One region of the Solibacillus daqui genome, then DNA from elsewhere that is predicted to be linked to it. Evidence: a T-box and tRNA genes for the amino acid it is inferred to sense, from the RefSeq annotation. Region 1 holds a T-box; the other holds one or more tRNA genes.
What was found. A T-box is a leader RNA that pairs with one kind of tRNA and senses whether it is charged. The one in region 1 lies ahead of tyrS (tyrosine--tRNA ligase), so its partner is inferred to be a tRNA-Tyr.

Region 1 (15,170 bases):
AAGATTTCGGATTTAAATTGATCAACCAATTGTTGATATTCTGTCATTTAACCACCTTTTCTTTCACACTTACGATTTACGTTACCTCTACTTACTTTATATTATACACTAGTTATGCCTATTAGACCATTTATTTTTGTTAAAATTTTCTAAACAATTAAACTAAAATGTCCTTTTTGCGTATAAATCGAGACTTTAGTTTAATTTACAAATATTAAAACTATGTAATTTTAACTATGTTTATCCACCTTATATAAATCTAAATTCACTATATCGGCTTCAACAGTATAATTGGTTGACGTGCAAAAAAAAAAAAGTTACAATAGTTTTTGTGTAAAATGAATGCAGTAGTTGTATAACTTACTTGTGTATTTTATTCCTTCTTTTTATATAGAATGGTGTATTGCGTAACCCTTTCGGCTGCATGGGCGAAGATACGTGAAAATAAAATGCCTATTAAGATCGGGTACAACTGGTTTTTTCTTTTACAACAAAAACCAAATTTAAAGGAGGAGACACAATTATGTCTCGTTATACAGGTCCATCTTGGAAACTATCTCGTCGTCTTGGTATTTCATTAAGCGGCACAGGTAAAGAAATCGCTAAACGCCCTTACGCACCAGGTCAACACGGCCCGAACTCTCGCGGTAAAAAATCAGAGTACGGTCTACAATTAACTGAAAAACAAAAATTACGCCACATGTATGGAATGACTGAACGTCAATTCAAAAACACATACAATAAAGCTGGTAAATTACAAGGTGTACACGGCGAAAACTTCATGATTTTACTTGAAACTCGTTTAGACAACTTAGTTTACCGTTTAGGTTTAGCTCGCACTCGTCGTGCATCTCGTCAATTAGTTAACCACGGTCACATTTTAGTTGACGGTAAACGCGTTGACATTCCATCATTCTCAGTAAAACCAGGTCAAACGATCTCTTTACGTGAGAAATCAGCTAACTTATCAGTAATTGCTGAATCAATCGAAGTAAACAGCTTTGTACCAGAATATTTATCATTCGATGCTGACTCTAAAGTAGGTACTTTTGTACGTTTACCAGAGCGCTCTGAATTATCTTCTGAAATCAGCGAACAATTAATCGTAGAGTTCTACTCTCGTTAATTTTTAACGGTTGATTTTCTAACCCTTGGGGTAACGGCTTAACGCTGTTATACCAAGGGTTTTCATATTTTCTATGCCCTTTTCAATTTAGTATAATTTACGATTAATTTTTGGGAACCGCTGGGGGACCGAAAATATTAATATAAATCGGGCAGATGTATACATAAAAAAAACCTTTCATATAGTCACCACTGAATTTTACAGAGTGACCGGCTTAAATTTATTTAGTAGTACGCTTAATATAAATGAGTGCATACTCTAATAATTGACTTGTTGTGTAATTTTCAACATTATCATGTGGCTATGGAAATACCTTCGTAGCCATTGCATTTTTAATTAACGCAATGGCACGCTCTCCCTGTAAACTATGTCTTGGTGACTTTTTAGGTATTTATTAAATACCCTCCGTGTTCATTAAAACAATACGCCAACCATCAGGATCTGCAATTGTCACACCTTTTTCTTCCCAGTATGGATTTTCTGGCGGTACTTCGGGATAGCCCATGTTAGCGAGTCGAGATTGTATTGCTTGAATTTGTGTGGTATTAGGCATATAAAAAACGAGCAAATTGTCATCTGTCGGTGCAGGGCATGGACTTCCATGAATATGCTCTGTAAATTCTAAATGATACGATGTATCTGGTAAGCCAATCATTATGCCAGTATATCCGCGATGCCCTTTAAATTCACCGAGTTTTTTTAGACCAAGACCTTCGCAATAAAAACGTTCTATTTGTTCTAATTTATCTGTTGGTCTTGCGATGCGAAATTGTGCTATGTGTAATGTTTCTGTCCACTGTTTCATAATCATCCCCCTACTTTCATTTTAAAGAGAAAAGATGAAGAATACTCTACAACATTTGGCTGAAAAAAGTAGGCTAAATCATTGTAAATCCGTTTTGTCTGGTACTTACCCTGCAAATGCAAAAAATCCTGCCACCACTGTACTTAAGAGTGATGACGGGCTAAAATTTATTTACGTGTACGCTCAATATAAATAAGAGCGTACTCTAATAATTGAATTGTTGTGTACTTATCAACATCAGTATGCGGTGATGTAAATACTCCACCTTTTACTGCTTTACGAATTAGATCGCGCGCTTTGTCCTCCACAGACGATGTTGTGAAAGGCTTATTTAATCTAGCACGGACATTGTTCATATTATCTCCAGGGCAATTAGTGGATTGGTTTGGGAACTCGTTATGCCCTTTTACGTCCTTAGCATTCAATCCTAAGCGTTCCATCCAGTAGCGAGACCGTTCATCAAATACCTTCTCTTGCTCCGCTGTTACCGCCATCAATCTTTTCGGCAATACCTGTTGTTGCATCTAGCGCATCATCATGCTTATTTTTACCTTCGCTTAGGTACTCGTTCATAGCTTTAATATAATCTGGCCATCTCTCACGCCAATTGCTCGGGAAATAGATAAGATCCATTATCCATGTCGCATTAGGTATATACGAGCTTGTTTGTTTTTACTTTGATGAAATGGCTCAACACGCGGGAAATTCAATTCCATATGTTGTAGTATGTGCCGTAGCTGAAAACGAGCCCAATTGATCTTTCATACGCTTATACTTACACATATTATTGCGATATTTCTTTAACACCTTGTCTAATTGATAACGATTTAACTTAACTTGCCCTGCCATAAAATCCCCCCCTTTTATCTAGAATAATCTTGTTGGAATAATACGAAAGAGAATTACCAGGCCGCAGCTCTGCAAAGCTGTGGCTTTTTTCACTCAGAAACAGGACTTTTCTTTTCGACATTTAAGATTGCCATATTCACTATAATATTGGAAAATTTTATTATTTATTGATTATAATTAATCTAATCGAATTTGGGTTTTCAAAGTTCGTATTATAAAAAGGAGTCTGTTAAATGGATAAAGCTAAACTTCAATCTTTTTGTCTCACACTACCCGGAACTACACATGATTACCAAGTAGACTGGCAAGCGGATCGTTATCATGTTGGCGGAAAGATGTTTGCAATGATGGGTGGGGACGCTGAAAGAAAGCCTATCATTACTTTAAAATGCGCCCCTGCTCATGCTGAAGAGTTACGAGAAACCTTTCAAGGCATTGTTCCAGGTTATTATATGAATAAGACGCACTGGAACTCTATTTATTTTGATTCAGATTTATCCAATGATCTGATTGAAAATCTGATTCTTCATTCCTACCAGCTAGTTTTCGAAAACCTCACAAAGAAAGTTCAAAACCAAATCAATCCGAAATAATTTTGCTGACTTGAGTGGATGCTCAGGTCTTTTTATGCGGATATTACTACGCGTAATTGACGAATTGTTCAGTAAGTCATTTTATAATTTCAGCATTAACAATCGCATCTTTAACAAATTCCGCTATTTCTGATAACGTGTTTCTATCGTCTTGTTGGTGCTGGATGAGTACGACAACCTCAATGGTAATGACTTTATAAGGGCACCTTTCTACTCTTTAGTCCATAAGATACCTAATAAGGTGATTTTCTATTATAAATAAAAAGGACGTGACTTTTTGTATCACGCTTTACAAGGAACTTCAAACGATAAGTTAGTTCTCGACATTAATAATGCAATTAATGGTGAATTCAATGCTATCCGATTTTATGAACATTTGGCACAACTTGCTCCAAATGAAGAAGTTAGAAATCGAATTTTAGAAATTAGGAATGATGAAATACGACATTACCAGGGCTTTACTTATACGTATACCTGGCTCACTGGCCAACAACCTTCACCTCAATTAACTGAGCCTTTACCATATGATTTTAAAAGCGGTATTTTAACTGCATTTAAAGATGAACAAGAAGCGGTTGATTTTTACCATCGGGTATCTAGAGAATCTAATATGCCTTATATCAGTAATCAGTTTCGTTCTAACGCTTCTGACGAACAGAATCATGCTGTTTGGTTTTTATTTTTTATAAACAAATATTAACACCTTATCCTGATTATTTTAGGAGGTTGAATTTTGAGTAAAAAAAAAGAGAATTTTAATATTAATGAACTTTTATCAAGTGTAGATAATGACGCTGCTAAACTTGCTGTAATTGCTGGATTAATTACTACATTAGGTGATGGTTTAGCTACTATTGCAGCAATTATGGCCTTAGAGGAATCACAACAATCAAATAATAGCAACGATAATAACTCGATCAAAATAGCTGAATTAGAAAAACAAGTTCAATATTTAACAAAGGAACTAAATAGACTTAAATACTCAAGAAAATGAACCTCGTTGTTTTTGCACATTTTGTTTCACTTGCTTAGCAATCCCTTTCCGTCTTTATCTTTTTAGAAGGTTCTTCTAGGGCTTGCTCCTTGTCATAGCCCTTCACTTCGGCTAAAAAATGCACATGTGCCATGAATGCCATTTCAATCTCGTAATAACTCAATCCACCAAATAAACAACATAATCTATAAATTTAATCAAACCTACTCAAATAATTGGGGGATTAGCCGGGGGAATGAATTTAATTGCTACTGGCGAGTTCAATAATTAAGATGGATATAAATAAGCCTGCCACTATCTATAACTGTGGAAGGCTTATTTTATATCTAATCGAGCATGGTCTGAATTGAGTTGTTTTATACTTTATGGATTATTGGCAACATTTTTTGTTCTATCAATAATTGGCTGTTTTGCTTTAGCACATGGGTAGAAAATCGAATTACTACATCTTCACCATCAGTGGCTAATATGGCGTCTGTAAAATAATCATCTACCTTTACCCACTTGTAAAATCGTATTTTCTTTCCAACCAACTTTTTACGTCGCCAATGATAATCTACTTGTAAATTTTTCAGTACTCCGTCTAGCTGGGTAAAATACAGCTCGGCAAATTTTAAATGTTTCATATTATCTATATCATATTGTAATGACCGAATAGCTAATTCCAACATTAGAAATTCATACACTAATTGACGATCTTGGAGAGCAATCATTATTCAATCTCCCTAACATTTTCTATTTCCCCGTATTTAATGCGCTTAACGCTAAATTCTGTATCAAGTAGTAATTCATTATGTCCAGAATGCAATGCCGTTATAATCCCTTTTTCTACAATCCATTTATCTCGCCACAAATTCAATTCTACTTGCTGTTTTTGATGATATGCTTTTACAACGGTCTGCTGTAGTTCGTCCCATTCCCAATCCGTTTTTTCTTTCGGGTACTCATTACCTACGCTATTTTGCCACTCTTTTATTTGATGCAGGTGCTCCGGTATCATCATACCAGTCCATTTTTTAGCCAAACCTCTATTTTTAATCATAGAAGCGCCCCCTATTTTTTATGCCCGGCAACAAGCTGTCGGCGTGACCTTGCAGTACCTGCACTTGTAAATGATACTGCCCGTAATATGGATGTTGAACCGAATCGATTCCGTAAATTATCCATTGTGTGAGCTAAATGCGCACGTTTATCTTTCGCTTGGTCAAACAAATCAAGCTGCATACCTCGTTCTTTTGAAACGTTGGATATTCGCACAGATAATTGGCGAGCTGGCTCACCACCATAAAACTCATTTAAAAGTTCCTTGCATACATTATATATTACAAGCGTGTCGTTCGTTGGCTCCTCAATTGTACGCGAGCGATAAAAATTATCAGACATAATTGCGTGTCGACTATGTGCTAAACCGAGTGAAATTGTTCTAGCTGAATAGCCCTTCTCTCGTGCACGTTTTGCTACATCCTCGCACATTTCCAGTAAAACAACAGAAATTTCTCTTTTATGATTATAGTCACGCATCAGCATTTGAGACTTCCCAAAACTCAGACCACGCTTTATATCTTTACTATTTTCTTGCTCTCCAATTTGCGCTAAATCTATTCCCCATGCGTGATAATATAATTGATTACCCATAACACCAAACTTCTTTTCGAGTTCATCTAAATTAGCTTCAGCAAGCCCACCAACAGTATAAATCCCCATAGCATTTAAACGTTTTTCGGTTCGTTTGCCTATTCCCCACATTTCTGATAGGGGACTTACTTTCCACAGTTTGTGCGGTATATCCTCATAGGTCCATTTAGCAAAGCCCGATTTTTTTCCTTCCAAGTCTAGAGCCAATTTCGCCATCAAAATATTATCCCCCATACCAGCTGAACAAGGTATTTTAAATTGCTGATAAATTGCGTTTTGTATGGATTTTGTTATTGATTCTGCGTCGCCATATAAACTTGTTACATCATCTAATTTCAGCATAAATTCATCGATACTATAAACGTGTATCGATTCAATTGGGACATAGGTAGCTGCTAATTTTATTATTTCTACTGACATGTGAATAAAAAATTCCATTTTGGGCTCAAAAAGTTTTATATCTGGGTGTTTAGGGATCTCATATAAACGGTTACCAGTCTTTATTTTAAAGCGCTCCTTCATTGGGCGATTAGCTGAAAGGACTACCGAACCGGATTGTTTTAAACTACCTACAACAGCCATTGGTACATTCATAATATCGATATTTTCTAGCGACGCTATGCAACTTACGTAAAATGCGTGCATGTCCATACAAACGATTTTGTTTCGAGGCAAAATTTCGTATAAATGATATTCTCCCACTTTCCAACAACTCCGTTCTCTTATAAATAAGAACATGTGTTCCTAATTACTTTATTATAGAACGTTTGTTTCTATTTTAAAACAGAAAAAATTTAATTTTATTGGAAAAATTATGATTAAACGCAAAAAAGCACGTTACCACCATTTAAAGTGGTAACAGGCTTCAAATATATGGCTATTTTTTGTGTATATTGTAAAACATCGTAATTAACTCCTCGAGTGTAGCTGGATGGCAGCGTGAAAATATCATTGATTGTATAAAACAAACGCATAAACAACTACATAAATGCTAAAAGGGCTTAGTATAGAAATAAATTCTGTACTAGCCCTTCTTTTTTGTTCAATTACACCTCGGCTAACTCTTGTCCAGATTTTTTTGGAGTTCTCTCGAAAAACTTCTCTAAAAATCTGTTACATCTGCAGAGCTTGGGCCAAACGATGTTGGTCACTCAAGAGTTGCCGCACGACGCGGCGTTCTTAGCCTGAGTTTGGACCCCGCAGAAGCAAGTTAAAATAACACAGCCTGCGCCAAGATAACTAATAAGATTAATACAAATAGCGATGCAAAAAACGCTTTCCATTTCGAAATTTTATGTACCTCCGAAATACCGATAATTGTAATGACATACGTCCAAATACTTGCAATGATGATCAGCGTTCCACAAATAAATTGTAAAATATAATCGCCCATTCCCGGCAGTATATATGGAATATTAAAAAACGACTGTGGTGCGAACTGCATCCAAAATAAGACAATCGGTAAAATCCAAATGTACGGCACCATTGTCATACTAATCATGCGGAACATTTCTTTAAACTTCCCTACTCCACCGAACACTTTTGCAGATAGCATCAAAACCCCTGCTGATAATAACGTTGATAAGAAGTACAGTAAAAAGCTCGACATGAATGTAGAGTAAACAATATCTCCAAGTGTAAATTTCCCTGTAAACTCCGAGCCGACAAAGCTAATTAAATTGCTAGCAAACATTCCAACAACCCCAACAAAGATGAAGTATGGAAGATTTTTTGTAGTTAATACATAGCGAATCGTATCACGAGGTTTTATAGCAATGTTTAAAATCGCGTGACGATCATCAACCAATGTATTTGGTAGATTACTCAAAAATAGAACCCCCTAAAAAAATGTATAGTATCTATTATACTAATATCTTTCTAGTGATTCAAAGTTAATGAACAACAAAGTTATGGTGTTGTAGGAGAAGTGATAGGAACATAGCCCGCCTTTTCTAGTAGCAGCTGCCCTTCCGTTGAAGTTACCCAATCAATAATTTGTTGTACTTGAGGATTACTATTCTGCGTTGTGACAATATAAAATTCATTCGTTATCGGGTAGGCTTCACTGCGAATCATCTCAACAGTCGGCGCAACACCATCTACTTCAAGCAATTTTATTTCATCATTTTTGACCATTTCATTCGAATAATAACGGAATGTATAACCAATTGCATTTTTGTAATTACGGTATTTTGACACTTCTTCAATAATGCCACCCATACCTTGTGCAATGTTTTCCGTTGGCGCTTCCATAATCGGTTTGTCACCCATTAGATTTTGCAAAGCAGTTTGTGAGCCACTGTCTTGTGGTCGCTGGAATGCCCGAATGTCTTCATCTTTACCGCCTACTTCTGACCAATTCGTAATGGTTCCTGCATAAACATCTTTAATTTGATCGAGTGTTAATCCATCAATATTATTTTTAGCATTTACAAAGAATACAAATGCCTCTTTGCCAATTGGCGTTAATTTCAACTCAACACCCATTACTTTTGCATAATTAATTTGCTGCTCAGATGGGGCCAAAGCAAAAATTAAATCGACTTGACCATCTATTAAATTTTTATAGGCTGCTGGTGTTTTATTAACCATTACCTTGCTTTCATAAGGTTGATAGTCTTTCTTTGGGTAAATTGCTTCTGTAAAAGATGCATAAAGCGGATAAAATGCCGTTGCACCATCGATAATAGGTAATGGTTCCTGTAGCTGTATACTCGCCTCATGGTCAATCTTTGTCACATTATTCCCCTCTGTAAATGGCATATATTGATAAATATCAACCTCTGCATCAACAGTCGGTATCTGATTTTTATAAATCTCCTTAAACGGCGTAATAAAAGCTAAAAGTATCGTGATGACAGCTAACACTGCAACAGCTTGCTTTCTTTTTTTCGTCGTAAAAAACTGGAACATCATCAAAGTAGCAACAATAAAAATAACAACCGCTACAACAATAATAAATGATACGTAATAGAATCCACCATTTAATGATACGACTAACAACAAGAATATCGTCCCCATTGCCAGCACGATACCAATACCGACTAGCCCCATAATACGAAATATGATTTGACCTAAATCCATAACGGACACCTCTCTTTAATATGGACTTCCCTTTTTTCTCAAAAATCCCCTCTAAAATACAAAAAAACACCCCAAATGACTTGAAGTGTTTTCATATTATAATAAAATTATGCGAATTTCACCATATGGTATTTTTTCTTACCGCGACGAATAATCGCGAATGCATCTTCTAAACGGTCTTTGCCGTCGATTACATATTCTAAATCTGTAATTTTTTCACCGTTTACACTAATCGCACCGTTTGTTACATCTTCACGTGCTTGGCGTTTCGATGAAGAGATGCCTGCTTCTACGATTAAGTCGACGATGTTTTTATCTTCTTTTGCCACTTCTACTGAAGGAACACCTGCAAATGCAACTTTCATTTCATCTACTGATAATGCTTTTAAATCACCAGAGAATAATGCAGCTGTAATACGCTCAGCTTGTGCTAATCCTTCTTCGCCATGAATTAGCTTGGTCATTTCAGCAGCTAATGTTTTTTGTGCTTTACGTAAATGTGCTTCTGCTTCAACACTTTCAGCTAAAGCTTCAATTTCCGCGCGGCTTAAGAATGTGAAGATTTTTAAGTATTTCACAACATCCGCATCGGCTGTGTTAATCCAGAATTGGTAGAACTCGTATGGCGATGTTTTCTTGCCATCTAACCATACTGCGCCACCTGCAGTTTTACCAAATTTTGTACCATCTGCTTTTGTTACAAGTGGAATTGTAATACCGAATGCTTTTGCGTTTTCATCATGCGTTTTACGAATCATTTCTAACCCAGTTGTGATGTTCCCCCATTGGTCAGAGCCACCGACTTGGATGCGTACATTGTGGTGGTCGTATAAGTGATTGAAGTCCATCCCTTGAATTAATGTGTATGCAAATTCAGTAAATGAAATACCCGAATCTAAACGAGAAGCAACAGTATCTTTATTTAAAATGTAATTTACATTAATCAATTTCCCGTAATCACGTAAGAAATCGATTAACGTCATTTGACCTGCCCAGTCATTGTTGTTAACTAATACCGCACCATTTTCATTATCAGATGAGAAGTCAAATAAACGTTCCATTTGCTTTTTAAGACCTTGTACGTTCTGCTCAACTTGCTCCATTGTTTGTAATTGACGCTCTTCTGAACGACCTGATGGATCACCTACAGTACCTGTTGCACCACCAACTAATAAAATTGGTGTATGGCCAGCTTTTTGGAAGCGACGTAATGTCAGTAATGGTACGATATGACCAATATGCATTGAATCTGCTGTAGGATCTACCCCTACGTATAACGAAACCTTTTGCTCGTTTAATAATTTTTCCATACCTTCTGCGTCAGTTTGTTGGTATAACAAGCCGCGCCATTCTAAATCTTGTAATAATTCGTTTGTCATTGTCATTCTCTCCTTTTACATGTTTTAACATTTGCATTGTAAGGAAATAAAAAAACGCCCCTACACGCAAACTTGCATGCAGGGACGTCAAATGGTCATTTAACGCGGTACCACCCAGCTTGAAGAAAAAACTTTCTTCCACTTTAAGCGTCTATATCGCTGACGATGCGTACAAGCTCCAAGAACGTAATTCATAAAAGCGTTATGACTAGCTTTCACCAACCGCTAGCTCTCTAAATCAGGGAACGTTTTTACTACTGCAAACTCTTCAATGCTTGAAATTTATAATCTCTATTCTACTTAGAATTCGGATGATGTCAATAATTATATTCGTTTATAGAACAAATATGCTATAATAAACAAGATTTTAGGAGGGCGATGATGTGAAAAAATGGCTTGACCAATTAAAAAAATGGCTTGATCAATTAAATGAAAAAATCGAAACCCTTGCTTCTTCAAAACCAATGCGTTATGTAAGAATGACAGGTGACGTATTTTGGAACCTTTCATTATTAGCAGTTATTTTTATTACGACCGTTGTCATTTTAGTCGGCGGGATTGGCTTTGGTTACTTTGCATCATTAGTAAAGGATGAGCCGTTACGTTCCAAAGAAGAAATGCGTGAACAAATTTTTAACTACGAAGAAACAAGTGAAATTTACTTTGCAAATGATATTTACATCGGTAAAATCCGAACAGATTTAGATCGACGTGAAACATCACTAGCAAATATATCCCCAAACGTAATTAATGCTGTACTTGCAACAGAAGATGAATATTTCCGCGAGCACCCTGGTATTGTACCAAAAGCCGTACTTCGTGGTCTGTTACAAGACGTAACAAATTCGTCAACGCAAACAGGTGGTTCAACACTCACACAGCAATTAATTAAAAACCAAATTCTAACGAATGAAGTATCTTATGAGCGTAAAGCAAAGGAAATTTTACTTGCCTACCGCTTAGAAAACTTCATGTCAAAAGAAGAAATTTTAGAAGCTTATTTAAATATCATCCCATATGGACGTAACTCATCCGGTCGCAATATCGCGGGGATTGAAACAGCCGCACAAGGTATTTTTGGAATTAGTGCTTCTAAGCTAAACTTACCACAATCGGCTTACATTGCGGGAATTCCTCAAGCTCCATTTAAATACACACCTTTTACAAATAAGGGTGAGATAAAAAGCGCTGAAGGAATGCAGCATGGTATCGACCGTATGAAAACGGTATTATTCCGTATGTTAGAAGTTGGCTATATTACAGAAAAAGAATACAACGAAGCCATTAACTATGATATTAAAAAAGATTTTAAAGAACCCGAAGAACGTCCAGAAGATAAATATCCATGGTTAACTGTTGAGTTAGAAGAACGTGCGAAAGAAATTTTTGCGACAATGCTTGCTGAAAAAGACGGCATTGACCCTACTCGCTTAAAAGAAGAGTCAAACTTAAAAGATAAATATACAATTTTGGCTGACCGAACAATACGTTCAGGTGGTTACCGTATTTATTCAACAATTGATAAAGATATGTACGACACAATGCAACAAGTTACACAGGATTACACACTGTACGGTCAAACATATAAGAAAAAAGAAAAAGACCCTGAAACTGGTGAAGAAGTTGAAGTCGATGTCCCTGTACAAACAGGTAGTATCGTCATTGACAACAAAACCGGCAAAATTTTAAGCTTTGTTGGTGGGCGTGATCATGAGCTAGAGCAGCTAAACCACGCTACTAAGGCATACCGCTCAAATGGTTCGACGATGAAACCACTGTTAGCGTATGCACCTGCATTAGAATATGGCGTTATTGGTGCTGGTAGTCCGGTTGTCGATGTCAAATTCAAGCGTTCATATGACAATTATGAACCAGTCAACTACAATCCAAAACAAGAGCTAGGTATTATTCCTGCTCGCCAAGCCGTAGCTTCTTCTCAAAACTTAGCAGTATTACGTCTATATGATTCCATTTTAGATCGACGCCCTGCAACGTTCTTAGAAAAAATGGGCTTCTCTAAGTTAACAAAAGGTGACTTTGTCAATCTTTCAACATCTATCGGTGGTTTAACATACGGAGCGACTGTTGAAGAAAACACAAATGCCTACGCAACATTTGCAAATGGTGGTCAATTTATTGACGCTTATATGATTGACCGCATTGAAGATTTAGATGGCAATATTATTTACCAACATAAAGCTGAGCCAGTTCAAGTATTTTCTCCAGAAACAGCTTACATGATGACAGATATGCTTCGCGGTGTATTAAAAGAAGGCGGGACAGCTACATTAGGTAAGAGCCAGCTAAAATTCTCATCTGACTTCGCTGCAAAAACAGGGACAACCCAAGACCATAATGACGTGTGGTTAGTCGGTTACAACCCGAATATTTCAATCGGTGTATGGCTTGGCTATGACAAACCACGCACACTCAATGCATTCAATAATCGTTATCAGCACCCAAGTAATCGCGTTAACCGATTATGGGCCAAGTATTTAAATGCGCTTTATGATATTAACCCTGAATATATCGGGACGAAAGAAACCTTCAAGCAGCCTGAGGGTGTTGTGACCAAATCATTCTGCGGTATTTCAGGATTAGCACCATCCACATCTTGTGCAAATGCCGGTCTAGTTCGTTCAGATTTATTTAATAGAAATGTATTTTTACCAACACAGCCAGATGACAGTTTCGTTTCATCAACAACGGTTGTTATCAATGGAAGCACATATGCAGCTTTACCAACAACACCTACTGAATTCGTACAAATGAATGGCTTCGGACTTAACCAAAGCTTCATTGATCGTATGTTAGGCAAATTAGGTGGCGATTCAGCCAAATTACTGCCGTCCAGTTCAGGAAATGGGATTGTTGCAGGAGCAACGTTTAATGCAGATAGCCAAGCTCCAGAAGCAGTATGGGCTAAGTTAGCAAATGGTTCTTTAACTTGGACAGCCTCTGCTTCAAATGATGTAGTAGGTTATCGCGTTTATAGTGTTACAGATGGCGGTATATCGTTTGTTCGTTCAATTAAAGCTTCTGATGGGTTACAAATGAACGTTTCACCTGGCGTACGCTATGTAGTGAAAGCTGTGGATATTAGTGGCTTTGAATCGGCCATTTCTAATGAAGTCGGTGAAATTATCGAAGTTCCAGAACCACCAGCTCCTGAAGAAAATCCAGATACGTCGACACCTGAGGAAAATCCAGAAAACCCAAGCCCTGAGGAAACACCGGATTCTGGTGAAAATCCTGACGACACAACCGACACTATAGAATAACTTCAAAATGATCAAAAACGCCCGAGCTCAAATTTGAACTCGGGCGTTTTTTTATTTATCCACTTCGATTCTGCTATTTTTAATGACTGCTTGTAATTTTGCAACTGCTTCATCGATTTCTTGCTCCGTCACCGTTAATGGAGGTAATAAACGAATCACTTTTGGACCTGCTGCTACCGTTAATAACCCCGCTTCATCTAACGCCATTACGTACGGTGCTACATCTTCTCCGCCTAAACCAAGACCTAACATTAAGCCTTTCCCTTGAATCGTGTATTTTTCTTCAGGGAATGCTTGCTGTAGTTTTTCTACAAAATAGGCAGATTTCTGTTGCACATTTTGTAAAAACGCTTCGTCGAATACGTTGTTAATGACTGTTTGTGCTACTGCAACGCCTAATGGATTACCACCAAACGTTGTACCATGTGTACCCGCGCTAAATGTATTGAAAAATTTCTCTTTCGCTAAAATACCACCGATCGGGAATCCGCCACCAAGCCCTTTTGCCATGGACATGATGTCTGGGTTGATTGCTGTTTGTTCAAATGCAAAGCGTGTACCTGTACGACCAATACCTGTTTGTACTTCGTCGACAATGACTAATATATCTGAGTTTGCCTGAATGTCCGCAATTGCATGTGCGAACTCTTCCGTTACACTATTAACGCCACCTTCACCTTGAATAATTTCAAGCATAATGGCTGCTGTTTCAGAATCAACCGAGGCTTTCAATTGTTCTACATCATTGAACGGTAGTGTAATAAATTCACTTACTAATGGGCCGAAACCTTGGCGTACTTTATCTTGCCCCGTTGCACTCATCGCACCAAATGTACGACCGTGGAAGCTTTGCTCGAACACGATGATTTTATGTTTCCCTGTATGCTTACGTGCTAGCTTAATTGCTGCTTCATTTGCCTCTGCACCACTGTTACAGAAAAAAGCGTAATCTAATGGAATATCCTTTACTAACGATGCCGCAAGTTGCTCTTGTCCTGGACTTTCAAATAAGTTACTAATATGCCATAGCTTTTCACTTTGGGTTTTAATGGCTTCTACGATTACTGGGTGGGCATGCCCTAAGCTACAAACTGCAATACCACTTGTAAAATCTAAATAACGCTTTCCTGTTGTATCAAAAACTTCTGTTCCTTTCCCTTCGACAATTGCGAAAGGTCTTCTTGCGTAATTTTGAAATAATGCACTCATCCTACTAGCTCCTCACTTTTAATCGTCGTACCTGTCAACGTTTCATTGACAATTTGGACAGATGGAATACCGGCTTGTAAACAATTTAACGCCCCTTGTACTTTTGGAATCATGCCACCGTAAATGTGGCCCTCTTCAATCCAGTTATTGATTAAGCTTGGTGTTACTTCTGTTTGATATTCATCATTAATGCGAATTCCCGCAACATCCGTTAC
Region 2 (15,170 bases), 440 kb from region 1:
AACGCACCGCTGTTACAGAAGACACAACGGACGCACTACAAATCTATTATTTACAGCCATCTCTACAAGTAGAACAAGCAGAGCAGCTATTAACAAGTGCTGGCAATATGTTTACGCAAATTAATGGCGGCGATTACACGATAGCAATACTAACAAAGGACAACCCTACAATTCAATTTTAAGGAGTGTTTAGATTTGAGTATTAATTTAGCAGAATCCGTAAAATTAAAAAGTATCATTACAAAGAAGATTCAAGAACTGACAGTCGCGGTACATCAAGTAACACATGTAGTAATCGAAAAAGGCGAGGAACCAAAGCAACCTGCGCTTACACTTGAAAAACTAGAAACCGATTTAAAACAACTACGCTACGACTCACGCAAGCTTGATGCACTCATCTATCGTGCAAACATCGACAATACCATCGTTTTTAACGATGAAGAAATGCCGATTGTTGAAGCCATTGAATTAGCAAACCAATTGCGCGCTGAAGCAGCATTTTGTAAAAAGCTCGGCATGGAAGATAAAGAATCGTATTATCATTCAGTCGGAGAAACAATGCTATACCGTATCGCACTTTATGAGCCACTTGACTATTTAAACCGTTCCAACGAACTTGAAAAACAAGCACATCGTTTATCGAACGCAATTAACGCGAAAAATTATCAAGTGGCAATTGCATTTGATGATTCAAATTATTACTAATCCTAGGGCGGTGAGACTCCAAACTAGGTAATAACGAGCGACCCATTTGCAAATGCAAATTTAACTTAGTCTAAACCAATCAACCCTTACCTGTTACTTTGTTACCTTTAACTCATGACCAACCATTGTCAAAGCTAACAACAATCAGCGAATTACTTGATTTTTGCTCGTTATTAAAAGACCCTCTACTCACTTTTGGTGAATAGAGGGTCTTTGCTATTTGATCTATACTAAGACACTTTAAGCGCGTAGTATCTTTATTCGACGCCCGGCAAAATGCTTAGTGTCTTTTCATCCGCATTTAATATTGCATCCACACCCAATGGAATTGCAACATTTGGCGTACAATGCCCGATTTTAAAGCCTGCAACTGTTGGTTTATTAAAAGGCTTTAAATAGCCCGTAATCATCTCAATTACATCCTCATAACTAGATGTGTCATCCGGCATATTGAAATCCCCAATTACAAATCCTGCAGCCTGCTCTAGCTTACGCGCTAAACGTAATTGATTCATCATATGGTCAATTTGCTCAATCTTTTCACCAATATCTTCAAACAGGACAATTTTATTGCTTACATTGATTTCAAATTTCGTACCTAATGTACCGACTAAGCGATTTAAATTACCGCCAACAAGCTCCCCTCGCACCACGCCTGGAATTACTGTCATAAGGGGGGCAATGCTTTCTGTATACTGAATTTCAATCGGTTGGAATAACTGTTGGAACATTTTCTGTGATAGCTCATCTAGTGCTCCTTGTGGACTGGATAACATCGGTCCATGGAATGTTACTAAATTAGAGAATTCATTTACTTGTGTATGTAATGCCGTAATATCCGAAAAGCCCCAAATAATTTTAGGATTGTCCTCTAATAATGGATAACTAATTTTATCAATCACACGTGGAATTCCATAGCCACCCTTAGCTAAAAAAATTGCCTTTACTTCTGGATCTTGTACCATCGCATGGAAGTCAGCGACACGCTCTTCATCAGTTCCTGCTAAATAGCCCTCAAAGCTTTGAATCGTATTTCCTAATTTATAACGTAATCCAAGCTGGTCTAAAAATGCTAGCTTTTCTCCTAATGTTTCTTGTGTAAGTGGACTACTTAAATTAACTACCCCTACTGTATCCCCTTGCTGTAATCTTGCTGGTCGAATTTTCATTTGTTTGACCTCCTTTTGCTACTGTCGTTATTGTATCATAGCGTTTTATGTAAAGCGCATTACCAGGCTACTCGGCATTTATTTAAATTTTATTCCCGTATTTTCATCGATTTTTGCAATACTATTTTTAGATGAACACCTACTACTTTCACAAATAACTGGTGGTATTGCGGTCATCACAGGCGTTTTTATTTCTAATATAAAAACGACACGCATAATATGAGCGTAAGTTGATGTCTTTACCTCTATAAACTATTTACTTTCAAAAAAAGAGGTGCAGCATCGGATACTGCACCCCTTTTACTATTTTACGTCAGTATAAATTACCGTTACATTTGAATGGTTATGCAATGCACTTGCTGGGAAATCCTCTGTAATTACACCGCTACGTAAACGATTTATTGCTTCTTGCTTTGATGTACCTGATATTAAGAGTACCACTTTTTTCGCATTTAAAATCGTTTGAATCCCCATTGTAATTGCATGAGTTGGTACTTCTTCAATCGAATTAAAGTATATTTTATTTGCTTCACGCGTTGACTCTGTAAGTTCTACTACATTTGTTCCTAAATCAAACGAAGTACCTGGTTCATTAAATCCTATATGGCCGTTAACACCAATACCTAAAAGCTGAATATCAATTCCACCCACTGCCTCAATCTTCGCATCATATTGCGTTGCAGCAGTTTGTAAGTCATTTGTATCACCTTCTGGTAAATGAATATTATCAGTCTTCATATCCACATGGTTAAAGAGCTGCTGATCCATATAATAGTGATAGCTTGCTTCATTTGCTGCATTAATGCCTACATATTCATCTAAATTAAATGATTGTGCCTTTTCAAATGAAATTTCGCCTGCTTTATATGCCTCAACAAGTTCTTTATAAAATCCTTCTGGCGTCCCACCCGTTGCCAAACCTAGCACCATTTCAGGGTGTTTCTGTAACTCTTCTTTAAAAATTTTGGCTGCAATTTTACTCAATTCATCATAATCTGCAGCTTCAATCCAATTTATATTCGATACTGTAGTCATCATCTATACCTTCTCCCTTTAGAGCGTAATTTTTAATATCTCCATCTTATTTCTTAACATCATCATGTTAATTTTATCTAAAAATTTTATTATATGCTATATAATAAATCGACAAATTTCCTTTTAATAACCCTATTATTTTGTTTATTAACCACATTTATTTATAAACACATTATCTATTTTAACTTTATTATTTTTTTCATAAAAAAAGACCCTCAACTAATCGTTGAAAGCCTTGTTTTAATAAGGTTTATGACAGTTAACCTTATTAATAGTATACCGATAGTCGGGGTCGAACCGACACTCCTCACGGAACCGGATTTTGAGTCCGGCGCGTCTGCCAATTCCGCCATATCGGCAAGAAAATGGATATAAAAAAAACCGGATTAACCGATTTCATTAAAAATATGGAGGCGGCAACCGGATTTGAACCGGTGATAAAGGTGTTGCAGACCTGTGCCTTACCACTTGGCTATGCCGCCATATTTATGGAGCGGAAGACGAGGTTCGAACTCGCGACCCCCACCTTGGCAAGGTGGTGTTCTACCACTGAACTACTTCCGCAAACGAATGGCTGGGGAACCTGGATTCGAACCAGGGCATGACGGAATCAAAATCCGTTGCCTTACCGCTTGGCTATACCCCAATAAAGGAAATTTCAATTTAATAATAATGGGGCGACTGATGGGAATCGAACCCACGAATGCCTGAACCACAATCAGGTGCGTTAACCACTTCGCCACAACCGCCATAATAAAAAATAGAATATAATAAAACAAAAAATAAATGGGGCGACTGATGGGAATCGAACCCACGAATGCCTGAACCACAATCAGGTGCGTTAACCACTTCGCCACAACCGCCACTATCGTATTTTGTTTTTGTAAATTGGCAGGGGCAGTAGGAATCGAACCCACACTGACGGTTTTGGAGACCGTAGTTCTACCTTTAAACTATGCCCCTAAAAAGAGATGGTGGAGGGGGACGGATTCGAACCGCCGAACCCTAAGGAGCGGATTTACAGTCCGCCGCGTTTAGCCACTTCGCTACCCCTCCAGGTAATGGTGCCGGCGAAAGGAGTCGAACCCTCGACCTACTGATTACAAGTCAGTTGCTCTACCAACTGAGCTACACCGGCAAAAATATGGTGGGTTTGGACGGAATCGAACCGCCGACACTTAGAGCTTCAATCTAATGCTCTACCAACTGAGCTACAAACCCATATATGTATTATTTGTTAAAAATGGCGGTCCCGACCGGGATCGAACCGGCGATCTCCTGCGTGACAGGCAGGCATGTTAACCGCTACACCACGGGACCTTTTGGTTGCGGGGACAGGACTTGAACCTGTGACCTTCGGGTTATGAGCCCGACGAGCTACCACTGCTCCACCCCGCGATAATACTGTATTATTTTTAATGGTGGAGGATGACGGGCTCGAACCGCCGACCCCCTGCTTGTAAGGCAGGTGCTCTCCCAGCTGAGCTAATCCTCCATGCTGGATATAATGAAATATAATTAATGGTGACCCGTACGGGATTCGAACCCGTGTTACCGCCGTGAAAGGGCGGTGTCTTAACCACTTGACCAACGGGCCATTTAAAAGTTTGCCTGGCGGAGAGTAAGGGATTTGAACCCTTGATGCAGTGTTACCCGCATACACGATTTCCAATCGTGCTCCTTCGGCCACTCGGACAACTCTCCAAGATTTAGATGGCTCCGAAGGCAGGACTCGAACCTGCGACCTGCCGGTTAACAGCCGGATGCTCTACCAACTGAGCTACTTCGGAATAATTATATGTTAGCCTAGCGACGTCCTACTCTCACAGGGGGAAACCCCCAACTACCATCGGCGCTAAAGAGCTTAACTTCTGTGTTCGGTATGGGAACAGGTGTGACCTCTTTGCCATCATCACTAGACTAATTTTGAAAGACATTTATTATTATACTTTAATTAACTTATTTCGTCAAGTATTATTATATTTTTTTATTCTTTCAAAACTGGATAAACGTTTCATTGATTTTCGTAAACATGTGGTTAAGTCCTCGACCGATTAGTATTCGTCAGCTACATGTGTCGCCACACTTCCACCTCGAACCTATCTACCTGATCGTCTTTCAGGGGTCTTACTTACTTGCGTAATGGGAAATCTCATCTTGAGGGGGGCTTCATGCTTAGATGCTTTCAGCACTTATCCCGTCCACACATAGCTACCCAGCGATGCCTTTGGCAAGACAACTGGTACACCAGCGGTGTGTCCATCCCGGTCCTCTCGTACTAAGGACAGCTCCTCTCAAATTTCCTACGCCCACGACGGATAGGGACCGAACTGTCTCACGACGTTCTGAACCCAGCTCGCGTACCGCTTTAATGGGCGAACAGCCCAACCCTTGGGACCGACTACAGCCCCAGGATGCGATGAGCCGACATCGAGGTGCCAAACCTCCCCGTCGATGTGGACTCTTGGGGGAGATAAGCCTGTTATCCCCGGGGTAGCTTTTATCCGTTGAGCGATGGCCCTTCCATGCGGAACCACCGGATCACTAAGCCCGTCTTTCGACCCTGCTCGACTTGTAGGTCTCGCAGTCAAGCTCCCTTATGCCTTTACACTCTACGAATGATTTCCAACCATTCTGAGGGAACCTTTGGGCGCCTCCGTTACCTTTTAGGAGGCGACCGCCCCAGTCAAACTGTCCGCCTGACACTGTCTCCTACCCCGCTAAGGGGCATGGGTTAGAAGTTCAATACAACCAGGGTAGTATCCCACCGACGCCTCCTTCGAAGCTGGCGCTCCGAGATCTCTGGCTCCTACCTATCCTGTACAAGTTGTACCAAAATTCAATATCAAGCTACAGTAAAGCTCCACGGGGTCTTTCCGTCCTGTCGCGGGTAACCTGCATCTTCACAGGTACTATAATTTCACCGAGTCTCTCGTTGAGACAGTGCCCAGATCGTTACGCCTTTCGTGCGGGTCGGAACTTACCCGACAAGGAATTTCGCTACCTTAGGACCGTTATAGTTACGGCCGCCGTTTACTGGGGCTTCAATTCGCAGCTTCGCTTGCGCTAACCACTCCTCTTAACCTTCCAGCACCGGGCAGGCGTCAGCCCCTATACGTCACCTTACGGTTTTGCAGAGACCTGTGTTTTTGCTAAACAGTCGCCTGGGCCTATTCACTGCGGCTCTCTCGGGCTATACACCCTACCAGAGCACCCCTTCTCCCGAAGTTACGGGGTCATTTTGCCGAGTTCCTTAACGAGAGTTCTCTCGCACACCTTAGGATTCTCTCCTCGACTACCTGTGTCGGTTTGCGGTACGGGTACCTCCCACCTCGATAGAGGCTTTTCTTGGCAGTGTGAGATCAGGAACTTCCTCCATACGGAGTCGTCATCACAGCTCAATGTTAAAGTACGCGGATTTGCCTACGCACACACCTTACTGCTTGAACAGAGACAACCAACGCTCTGCTTACCCTACCCTACTGCGTCCCCCCATTTCTCAAACGGTGGGGAGGTAGTACAGGAATATCAACCTGTTATCCATCGCCTACGCCTATCGGCCTCGGCTTAGGTCCCGACTAACCCTGAGCGGACGAGCCTTCCTCAGGAAACCTTAGTCATACGGTGCATGGGATTCTCACCCATGTTTCGCTACTCATACCGGCATTCTCACTTCTAAGCGCTCCACCAGTCCTTCCGGTCTGACTTCAACGCCCTTAGAACGCTCTCCTACCACGCATACCAACGGTATGCATCCACAGCTTCGGTGAATCGTTTAGCCCCGATACATTTTCGGCGCAGCGTCACTCGACCAGTGAGCTATTACGCACTCTTTAAATGATGGCTGCTTCTAAGCCAACATCCTGGTTGTCTAAGCAACGCCACATCCTTTTCCACTTAACGATTACTTTGGGACCTTAGCTGGTGGTCTGGGCTGTTTCCCTTTTGACTACGGATCTTATCACTCGCAGTCTGACTCCCGTGTATAAATATCCGGCATTCGGAGTTTGTCTGAATTCGGTAAAGCGAGATGCCCCCTAGTCCAAACAGTGCTCTACCTCCGGTATTCTCAATCACGAGGCTAGCCCTAAAGCTATTTCGGAGAGAACCAGCTATCTCCAAGTTCGATTGGAATTTCTCCGCTACCCACACCTCATCCCCGCACTTTTCAACGTGCGTGGGTTCGGACCTCCAGTAAGTGTTACCTCACCTTCATCCTGGACATGGGTAGATCACCTGGTTTCGGGTCTACGACCACGTACTAATTCGCCCTATTCAGACTCGCTTTCGCTGCGGCTCCGTCTTATCAACTTAACCTCGCACGTAATCGTAACTCGCCGGTTCATTCTACAAAAGGCACGCTATCACCCATTAACGGGCTCTAACTACTTGTAGGCACACGGTTTCAGGATCTATTTCACTCCCCTTCCGGGGTGCTTTTCACCTTTCCCTCACGGTACTGGTTCACTATCGGTCACTAGGTAGTATTTAGCCTTGGGAGATGGTCCTCCCGGATTCCGACGGAATTTCACGTGTTCCGCCGTACTCAGGATCCACTCTGGAGGGACTGAACTTTTGACTACAGGGCTTTTACCTTGTTTCGCGGACCTTTCCAAGTCGCTTCGTCTAATCCAATCTTTTGTAACTCCGTATAGAGTGTCCTACAACCCCAAAGAGCAAGCTCTTTGGTTTGGGCTCTTCCCGTTTCGCTCGCCGCTACTCAGGGAATCGAATTTTCTTTCTGTTCCTGCAGGTACTTAGATGTTTCAGTTCCCTGCGTCTGTCCTCATCACGTTATGTATTCACGTGTAGATACTATCCGATTAAAGATAGTGGGTTCCCCCATTCGGAAATCCCCGGATCAAAGCTTACTTACAGCTCCCCGAGGCATATCGGTGTTAGTGCCGTCCTTCATCGACTCCTAGTGCCAAGGCATCCACCGTGCGCCCTTATTAACTTAACCAAAAGTTAAACTTACTTAAAAAGTAAGATTTTAAGGATATTGCACGATCAATTACTTGATCTATGTTTGTTTATTACTTATCAATGTCGTTTTATCCAGTTTTCAAAGAACAAGACAGCGAACTTCCATCACATCGTGACTAAGCTTCACTGAATTTGCTTCATGCAGTCTTGCGACGATAGCGCTAGCGGCAGGAGCAAATATTTTTTTGAAGTATTCCATTCAATTAAGAATGAACCTTCAAAACTGAACAGCAACCGTTAATGTTTCATTCCCTAGGAATGAATTCCGAAAAATCCTTAGAAAGGAGGTGATCCAGCCGCACCTTCCGATACGGCTACCTTGTTACGACTTCACCCCAATCATCTATCCCACCTTCGGCGGCTGGCTCCATAAAGGTTACCTCACCGACTTCGGGTGTTACAAACTCTCGTGGTGTGACGGGCGGTGTGTACAAGGCCCGGGAACGTATTCACCGCGGCATGCTGATCCGCGATTACTAGCGATTCCGGCTTCATGTAGGCGAGTTGCAGCCTACAATCCGAACTGAGAACGGTTTTATCGGATTAGCTCCCCCTCACGGGTTGGCAACCGTTTGTACCGTCCATTGTAGCACGTGTGTAGCCCAGGTCATAAGGGGCATGATGATTTGACGTCATCCCCACCTTCCTCCGGTTTATCACCGGCAGTCTCCTTAGAGTGCCCAACTAAATGATGGCAACTAAGAACAAGGGTTGCGCTCGTTGCGGGACTTAACCCAACATCTCACGACACGAGCTGACGACAACCATGCACCACCTGTCACCGTTGTCCCCGAAGGGAAAACTGTATCTCTACAGTGGTCAATGGGATGTCAAGACCTGGTAAGGTTCTTCGCGTTGCTTCGAATTAAACCACATGCTCCACCGCTTGTGCGGGCCCCCGTCAATTCCTTTGAGTTTCAGTCTTGCGACCGTACTCCCCAGGCGGAGTGCTTAATGCGTTAGCTGCAGCACTGAGGGGCGGAAACCCCCAACACTTAGCACTCATCGTTTACGGCGTGGACTACCAGGGTATCTAATCCTGTTTGCTCCCCACGCTTTCGCGCCTCAGTGTCAGTTACAGACCAGAAAGTCGCCTTCGCCACTGGTGTTCCTCCAAATCTCTACGCATTTCACCGCTACACTTGGAATTCCACTTTCCTCTTCTGCACTCAAGTTCCCCAGTTTCCAATGACCCTCCCCGGTTGAGCCGGGGGCTTTCACATCAGACTTAAGGAACCACCTGCGCGCGCTTTACGCCCAATAATTCCGGACAACGCTTGCCACCTACGTATTACCGCGGCTGCTGGCACGTAGTTAGCCGTGGCTTTCTAACAAGGTACCGTCAAGGTAGCGCCAGTTACTACGCTACTTGTTCTTCCCTTGCAACAGAGTTTTACGAACCGAAATCCTTCTTCACTCACGCGGCGTTGCTCCATCAGACTTTCGTCCATTGTGGAAGATTCCCTACTGCTGCCTCCCGTAGGAGTCTGGGCCGTGTCTCAGTCCCAGTGTGGCCGATCACCCTCTCAGGTCGGCTACGCATCGTCGCCTTGGTGAGCCGTTACCTCACCAACTAGCTAATGCGCCGCGGGTCCATCCTATAGTGATAGCCGAAACCATCTTCCAACTTCCAACCATGTGGTTCAAAGTATTATCCGGTATTAGCTCCGGTTTCCCGAAGTTATCCCAGTCTATAGGGTAGGTTACCCACGTGTTACTCACCCGTCCGCCGCTAATGTCATTGGAGCAAGCTCCAAATCCATTCGCTCGACTTGCATGTATTAGGCACGCCGCCAGCGTTCGTCCTGAGCCAGGATCAAACTCTCCATAAAAGTAGTTTGAAAGCTCATTTGCTTTGCTAGCGATTCTAACAATTAAGTTAGAAATCATTTTCGCTTCATTTAAGAAGCTATATTCATTAACGTTGCTTGTTCAGTTTTCAAGGTTCATGTTGTTTCAATGTCGTTTTAGCGACTTCTCTAATTTAACATTTCTATCTTTCACTGTCAATCATTTTTTGTAAAAAGTTTTTCGAGCAGTTTCAAAAGCGATTTTGTTGTTTTTCCGAGTACGTCTTAGCGACATTTAATATACTACAATACTTTCATTCAATACGTCAATACTTTTTTAAAAAAATTTTTCAGAGCGTATTAGACGCTCTGAAAACTATTATTATAAACCATATTCTCTTTCAACAAACTGTGGGTCAACGTAATAATTACGATGGAAGATTGCCTCATTTTTCGCAATTACTTCTTCAACCATAATTAACCCCCGTTCAATTAAATATTCAACAAACACTTCTAAATCCGTTGAGTAGTAGCTTAACTCTGGCTGATCATGTAGCTCTTGAATTGTCCAAGATGGCTGAGTTAGCATCATTTCTAAAATATGCTGTGCACCATCATTCGTTCTTGAATTAATTAAAAATTCACCTGCTAAAAATAGCAGCTCTAAACGTTTTTCTAAGCTTTCATTACTCAAAATTAACTCTTCATATAATTTATAAATAGCTGGATCGTTGCGTTTTACTTGTGCCCATACCGTCACTTCTGGGTAATGACCGCTATCAATAATAGAAAGTCTACCTAAATGATGCAATAATGCTACAACATGATTATAAGCATCTAAATAATGACCATCTTCAAATAGCTCTTCCCCCTCTTGATAACGGCGAATTAGTTTAGCAAATTGAATACCTGTTTTTAACTTACGCCCAAAAAACGGGAACTCTTGCATCTCTGAACGAAGCTTGAACAAAAACTCATTGCGATCAAACATAATTTTACCATGAAATAGCCAGTCTACTAAACGACGGTTCGAACCAATGAAAATCCATTTACGTAAACGTTCTTCTGTAATAATATGCATCACCATTTTTGCATCACCGTATGAATAATGCTTAGAATAAATTGGTGTATCACTTTCTTTTACTATTATAAGAAGAACAGCATCGAATGTATCGGTCATATTTTCAGCGCCTTCACGCTTATTAATCAAAATGACCCCCAAAGTATCAGGCTGACTCGCACGCTCTTGATAAATCGGTCTTAAAATATGTTCCATATCAAATCCCCCTAAAAATTGCGCTACTTCGAAATTGTTTATTAGTTATTGTAAATGCTCTAAGGCAAATTAACTAGTCCATTCCGTCTTATTTTTGTTAATTCAATGAATACCAATATTAAAAAAACATCCATTATGACTTTTGAACTTATTTATTATTGAGTTCGACGTTAATAATTCAAATCCTTTTTTATAATGGTACTCAATAAAAAACGGTGCATCAATGGATTATCCAAATTTTTTCACATCTACAAATTTTAATCCAATATATGTTATAGTATATTTTAGATTAGGAGGCACACGAAATGAAAAAATATAATAGTAAAATTAATAAAATCCGTTCCTTTGCATTATCTCTTGTTTTCATAGGCTTCGTTGTTATGTATGGTGCGATTTTCTTTAAAAACAATCCAATTTTAGTATTAATCTTCATCTCGCTTGGGCTTATTTGTATTATTGGTAGTACGGTTGTTTATCTTTGGATTGGTTTACTATCCACCAAAGCTGTACAAGTTGTGTGTCCTGGATGTGGTAAGTGGACAAAGGTCTTAGGACGCGTTGATATTTGCATGTACTGCAATGAAACGTTGACACTTGACCCTACATTAGAAGGTAAGGAATTCGATCAAGCATACAATAAAAGATAACGACTAAAGTGCATTCCATTTGATGAATGCACTTTTTCCTCACCAAAAAACCCTAGTAACTAACTTAGCTGCTAGGGTTCTGCGTATATTATTCAACTTTCTTTGCACCTGCTGTAAGACAGTCAGGACATGTACCATATACCTCTAAGCGATGCGAATTAACTTCAAAACCTGTTACTTGTGAAGCAAACTGCTCAACTTCATTTAAACCAGGATAGTGAAAATCGACAATTTTACCACAGCATTCACAAATCATATGATAGTGATCACCTGTTACAAAATCAAAACGGCTTGCTGCATCCCCATAGGTAAGTTCTTTTACTAAGCCAACTTCCCGGAAAACACGTAGGTTGTTATATACTGTCGCTACGCTCATATTTGGAAACTTATCACATAGCGCTTTGTAAATATCATCAGCTGTAGGGTGAATCATACTTTGAATTAAATATTCTAAAATCGCATGACGCTGAGGAGTAATTCGTACACCAGTAGTCTTTAACGTGTCTAGCGCATCTTTTAAATGCATTTCAGACATCGTCATGCACCTCTTTTCATACATATTATTAATTTATAATTGTTATAAATAGTGTAGCGAATTTATCAACAGCTTGTCAACAATTGCTTACTCCAATCAGAGTAAAAGTCTATTTTTGATTTAACTAATTGAAAACGACAATCACAAAGCTTTGATTTACGCAGTAGTCATTCTCAATTAGTAGCCTCGTAAAATAACCATTTTGTTTTCTAAATCACGGTCACCAGCTAACCACTTATGTAAACTTGGCTTAAAAATATTTAAGCTACGTTCTACATAGCGTGAAGAATGGCTTGAAAAGTGTGGTGATAATGTAACATTTTCCATCTCCCATAGTGGACTTTCTGCAGGTAACGGTTCGATTTCATAAACATCTAGTACCGCATGGGCAATCAATTTCTCCGTTAGCACCTCAACAAGCGTATCTGTTTTCACTAAATCCCCACGACCGAAATTCATGAACAGCGCTGAATCCTTCATTAATTCAAAATGCTCACGCGTCAATAAATGTTTGGTTTCCGCTGTAGATGGGAGCATTGAAATAACAATATCCGCATTTGGTAGTTGATCCTTTAATACATCTAGTTTATGCGTTTCATTCATGAATGATGCTTGCTCACCCGAACGGTTACAGCCAATTGTATAGACATCAAACGCTTGTAAAATACGCCCTATTTCGCTACCAATAGCACCTGGTCCGATAATAAGTGCAGTACTCCCATTCAACTCCGATAAACGCGCTTTTTTATTCCATTCGTGCTTTTTCTGTTGCTCATAAACGAATGGCAATGCACGTTTGTACGCCAAAATATGCGCTAGGATCGACTCGGTCATTGGTTTTTTATGTATACCGCGCACATTTGATACGAAAATATCTCGTGCTGCAATCGCCTCGGCTGGCATTTTTTCAATTCCTGCTGATGCAACAAAAATCCATTGTAGTTTGTCGGCATTTTGTAAATGCTCGGCCTTTAAATCTTCACCATAAGTAACTAAAATTTCTGCCGCTCTTAGCTTTTCTGTATCTAGCTTCGAATCGAATACAAAATCCACTTGCGGAAATTCTGTGATAAGTGGTTTTCTTAAATCTTCGCGCGGTTCAAATGTAAAATAAACGTTTACCATAATGACTCCCCTTTGTATGCACAATTAATTTGTGCTTGTTTTTAAATAGTTTAACACATCTTCAATATGGTTTTTGACACGTACTTTGCGCCATTCCTTTTCCACAATCCCCAGTTTGTTAATTAAAAATGTCGAACGCTCAATCCCCATATATTCCTTGCCGAAATTTTTCTTCAATGTCCACACACCATACGCTTCCGCTACTTTATGGTCATGGTCTACTAACAATGAAAACGGCAGTCCATGCTTTTCGATAAATCTCGTGTGCTTCGCGGCATTATCCAAGCTCACCCCTAAAATAATCGCATTTAAATCCGAAAAATCCTCATAGCGATCACGGAAATCGCAAGCCTGTGTTGTACAGCCCGGCGTTAAATCTTTCGGGTAAAAGTATAAGATTACGTTTTTACCTTGATAATCTTGTAAGCTTACCTGCTCTCCATTTTCATTTTGTAATGTAAAGTTTGGTGCTTGTAAATTTTCTAACGTCATATGCAATTCCCTCCAAATTTTCTTCTATCGTACAAAACAATGCCCGTTGTTTCAAATTCTTTGGCGTAGAACACTATTACATACTACAATAGAAGAGAATCTTTTAATGTAACCATATTTGGAGGAATAAATGATGAATCATACAAAATCTGAACAACTGCACGAAGAAGCACTACAACATATTGTTGGTGGTGTAAATAGCCCATCACGCTCTTATAAAGCGGTAGGCGGTGGCGCTCCTGTCGTTATGGCACGTGGTAAAGGTGCTTACTTCTGGGACGTAGATGGTAACCGCTATATTGACTATTTAGCAGCATACGGCCCAATCGTAACGGGTCATGGTCACCCACATATTGCAAAAGCAATTGCACACGCGGCTGAAACTGGTGTATTATTCGGTACACCAACGGAGCATGAAATTATATTTGCCAAAATGTTAAAAGAAGCAATTCCTACATTGGATAAAGTACGCTTCAATAACTCTGGTACTGAAGCAGTAATGACTTGTGTACGTGTAGCACGTGCCTTTACGGGTCGCACAAAAATCATGAAATTCGCTGGATGCTATCACGGCCACTTTGACCAAGTATTAGTAGCAGCTGGTTCTGGTCCTGCAACGCTTGGCACACCTGACTCTGCAGGTGTACCTACTTCAGTAGCAACTGAAGTTATAACGGTGCCATTTAACAATGTGGAAGCATTTGACGAAGCCGTAACGGTTTGGGGTGATCAATTAGCTGGAATTTTAATCGAGCCAATCGTTGGAAACTTCGGTATTGTTGAGCCAAATCCTGGTTTCTTAGAGCACGTACATGCAGTAGCAAAAGAAAAAGGCTTCTTAACAATTCATGATGAGGTCATTACAGCATTCCGTTTCCACTACGGTGCCGCACATACAATGCTAGGTTTAACACCAGACTTAGTTGCCATGGGGAAAGTAATCGGTGGCGGTTTACCAATCGGTGCTTATGGTGGTCGCAAAGAAGTTATGGACACGGTTGCGCCACTTGGACCAGCTTACCAAGCAGGTACAATGGCTGGTAACCCTGCAAGTATGCAAGCTGGGATTGCCTGTCTTGAAGTGTTAAAACAACCTGGCATTTACGATGAAATGGATCGATTAGGTGCTTTATTAGAGCAAGGTATATTAGCATCTGCGAAAAAGCATGGTGTGACGATTACTTTAAACCGCCTAAAAGGTGCATTTGCTGTTTACTTCACAGACGAAAAAGTAGAAAACTACGAACAAGCTGAAAATACAGACGGTGAAACATTTGGTCGCTTCTTTAAATTATTGGTTTCTCAAGGTATTAACTTAGCCCCTTCTAAATACGAGGCTTGGTTCTTAACGACAGAACATACCGAAGCAGACGTAGAAGAAACATTAAAAGCCGTTGATTATGCGTTTTC

Region 2: it encodes a tRNA-Tyr, which carries the amino acid that the T-box ahead of tyrS (tyrosine--tRNA ligase) is inferred to sense. The anticodon was not compared.

Annotation. Positions count from the first base shown of each region.
Region 1 is NZ_CP114887.1:2,975,968-2,991,137, forward strand. It holds gene O7776_RS14515 (sensor domain-containing diguanylate cyclase) at 1-47, opposite strand, end outside; gene rpsD (30S ribosomal protein S4) at 524-1,126, shown strand; gene O7776_RS14525 (VOC family protein) at 1,521-1,931, opposite strand; gene O7776_RS14530 (hypothetical protein) at 2,099-2,455, opposite strand; gene O7776_RS14535 (hypothetical protein) at 2,391-2,564, opposite strand; gene O7776_RS14540 (hypothetical protein) at 2,622-2,780, opposite strand; gene O7776_RS14545 (MmcQ/YjbR family DNA-binding protein) at 3,014-3,373, shown strand; gene O7776_RS14550 (ferritin-like domain-containing protein) at 3,651-4,073, shown strand; gene O7776_RS14555 (hypothetical protein) at 4,107-4,367, shown strand; gene O7776_RS14560 (YhjD family protein) at 4,724-5,080, opposite strand; gene O7776_RS14565 (YolD-like family protein) at 5,080-5,409, opposite strand; gene O7776_RS14570 (Y-family DNA polymerase) at 5,421-6,653, opposite strand; gene O7776_RS14575 (Yip1 family protein) at 7,213-7,830, opposite strand; gene O7776_RS14580 (PstS family phosphate ABC transporter substrate-binding protein) at 7,911-9,086, opposite strand; gene tyrS (tyrosine--tRNA ligase) at 9,194-10,465, opposite strand; T-box leader at 10,543-10,746, opposite strand; gene O7776_RS14590 (transglycosylase domain-containing protein) at 10,930-13,746, shown strand; gene O7776_RS14595 (acetylornithine transaminase) at 13,798-14,955, opposite strand; gene argB (acetylglutamate kinase) at 14,952-15,170, opposite strand, start outside.
Region 2 is NZ_CP114887.1:3,419,273-3,434,442, forward strand. It holds gene O7776_RS16765 (B3/B4 domain-containing protein) at 1-182, shown strand, start outside; gene O7776_RS16770 (hypothetical protein) at 196-705, shown strand; gene O7776_RS16775 (S66 peptidase family protein) at 963-1,874, opposite strand; gene nagB (glucosamine-6-phosphate deaminase) at 2,178-2,891, opposite strand; tRNA gene O7776_RS16785 (tRNA-Leu) at 3,187-3,268, opposite strand; tRNA gene O7776_RS16790 (tRNA-Cys) at 3,318-3,391, opposite strand; tRNA gene O7776_RS16795 (tRNA-Gly) at 3,399-3,473, opposite strand; tRNA gene O7776_RS16800 (tRNA-Gln) at 3,481-3,555, opposite strand; tRNA gene O7776_RS16805 (tRNA-His) at 3,583-3,658, opposite strand; tRNA gene O7776_RS16810 (tRNA-His) at 3,697-3,772, opposite strand; tRNA gene O7776_RS16815 (tRNA-Trp) at 3,799-3,872, opposite strand; tRNA gene O7776_RS16820 (tRNA-Tyr) at 3,882-3,965, opposite strand; tRNA gene O7776_RS16825 (tRNA-Thr) at 3,972-4,047, opposite strand; tRNA gene O7776_RS16830 (tRNA-Phe) at 4,055-4,130, opposite strand; tRNA gene O7776_RS16835 (tRNA-Asp) at 4,154-4,229, opposite strand; tRNA gene O7776_RS16840 (tRNA-Met) at 4,233-4,307, opposite strand; tRNA gene O7776_RS16845 (tRNA-Val) at 4,329-4,404, opposite strand; tRNA gene O7776_RS16850 (tRNA-Glu) at 4,432-4,506, opposite strand; tRNA gene O7776_RS16855 (tRNA-Ser) at 4,522-4,613, opposite strand; tRNA gene O7776_RS16860 (tRNA-Asn) at 4,624-4,699, opposite strand; rRNA gene rrf (5S ribosomal RNA) at 4,714-4,829, opposite strand; rRNA gene O7776_RS16870 (23S ribosomal RNA) at 4,944-7,872, opposite strand; rRNA gene O7776_RS16875 (16S ribosomal RNA) at 8,176-9,727, opposite strand; gene O7776_RS16880 (nucleotidyltransferase-like protein) at 10,068-10,961, opposite strand; gene O7776_RS16885 (YgzB family protein) at 11,267-11,608, shown strand; gene perR (peroxide-responsive transcriptional repressor PerR) at 11,697-12,143, opposite strand; gene O7776_RS16895 (D-2-hydroxyacid dehydrogenase) at 12,321-13,268, opposite strand; gene bcp (thioredoxin-dependent thiol peroxidase) at 13,293-13,760, opposite strand; gene O7776_RS16905 (glutamate-1-semialdehyde 2,1-aminomutase) at 13,894-15,170, shown strand, end outside.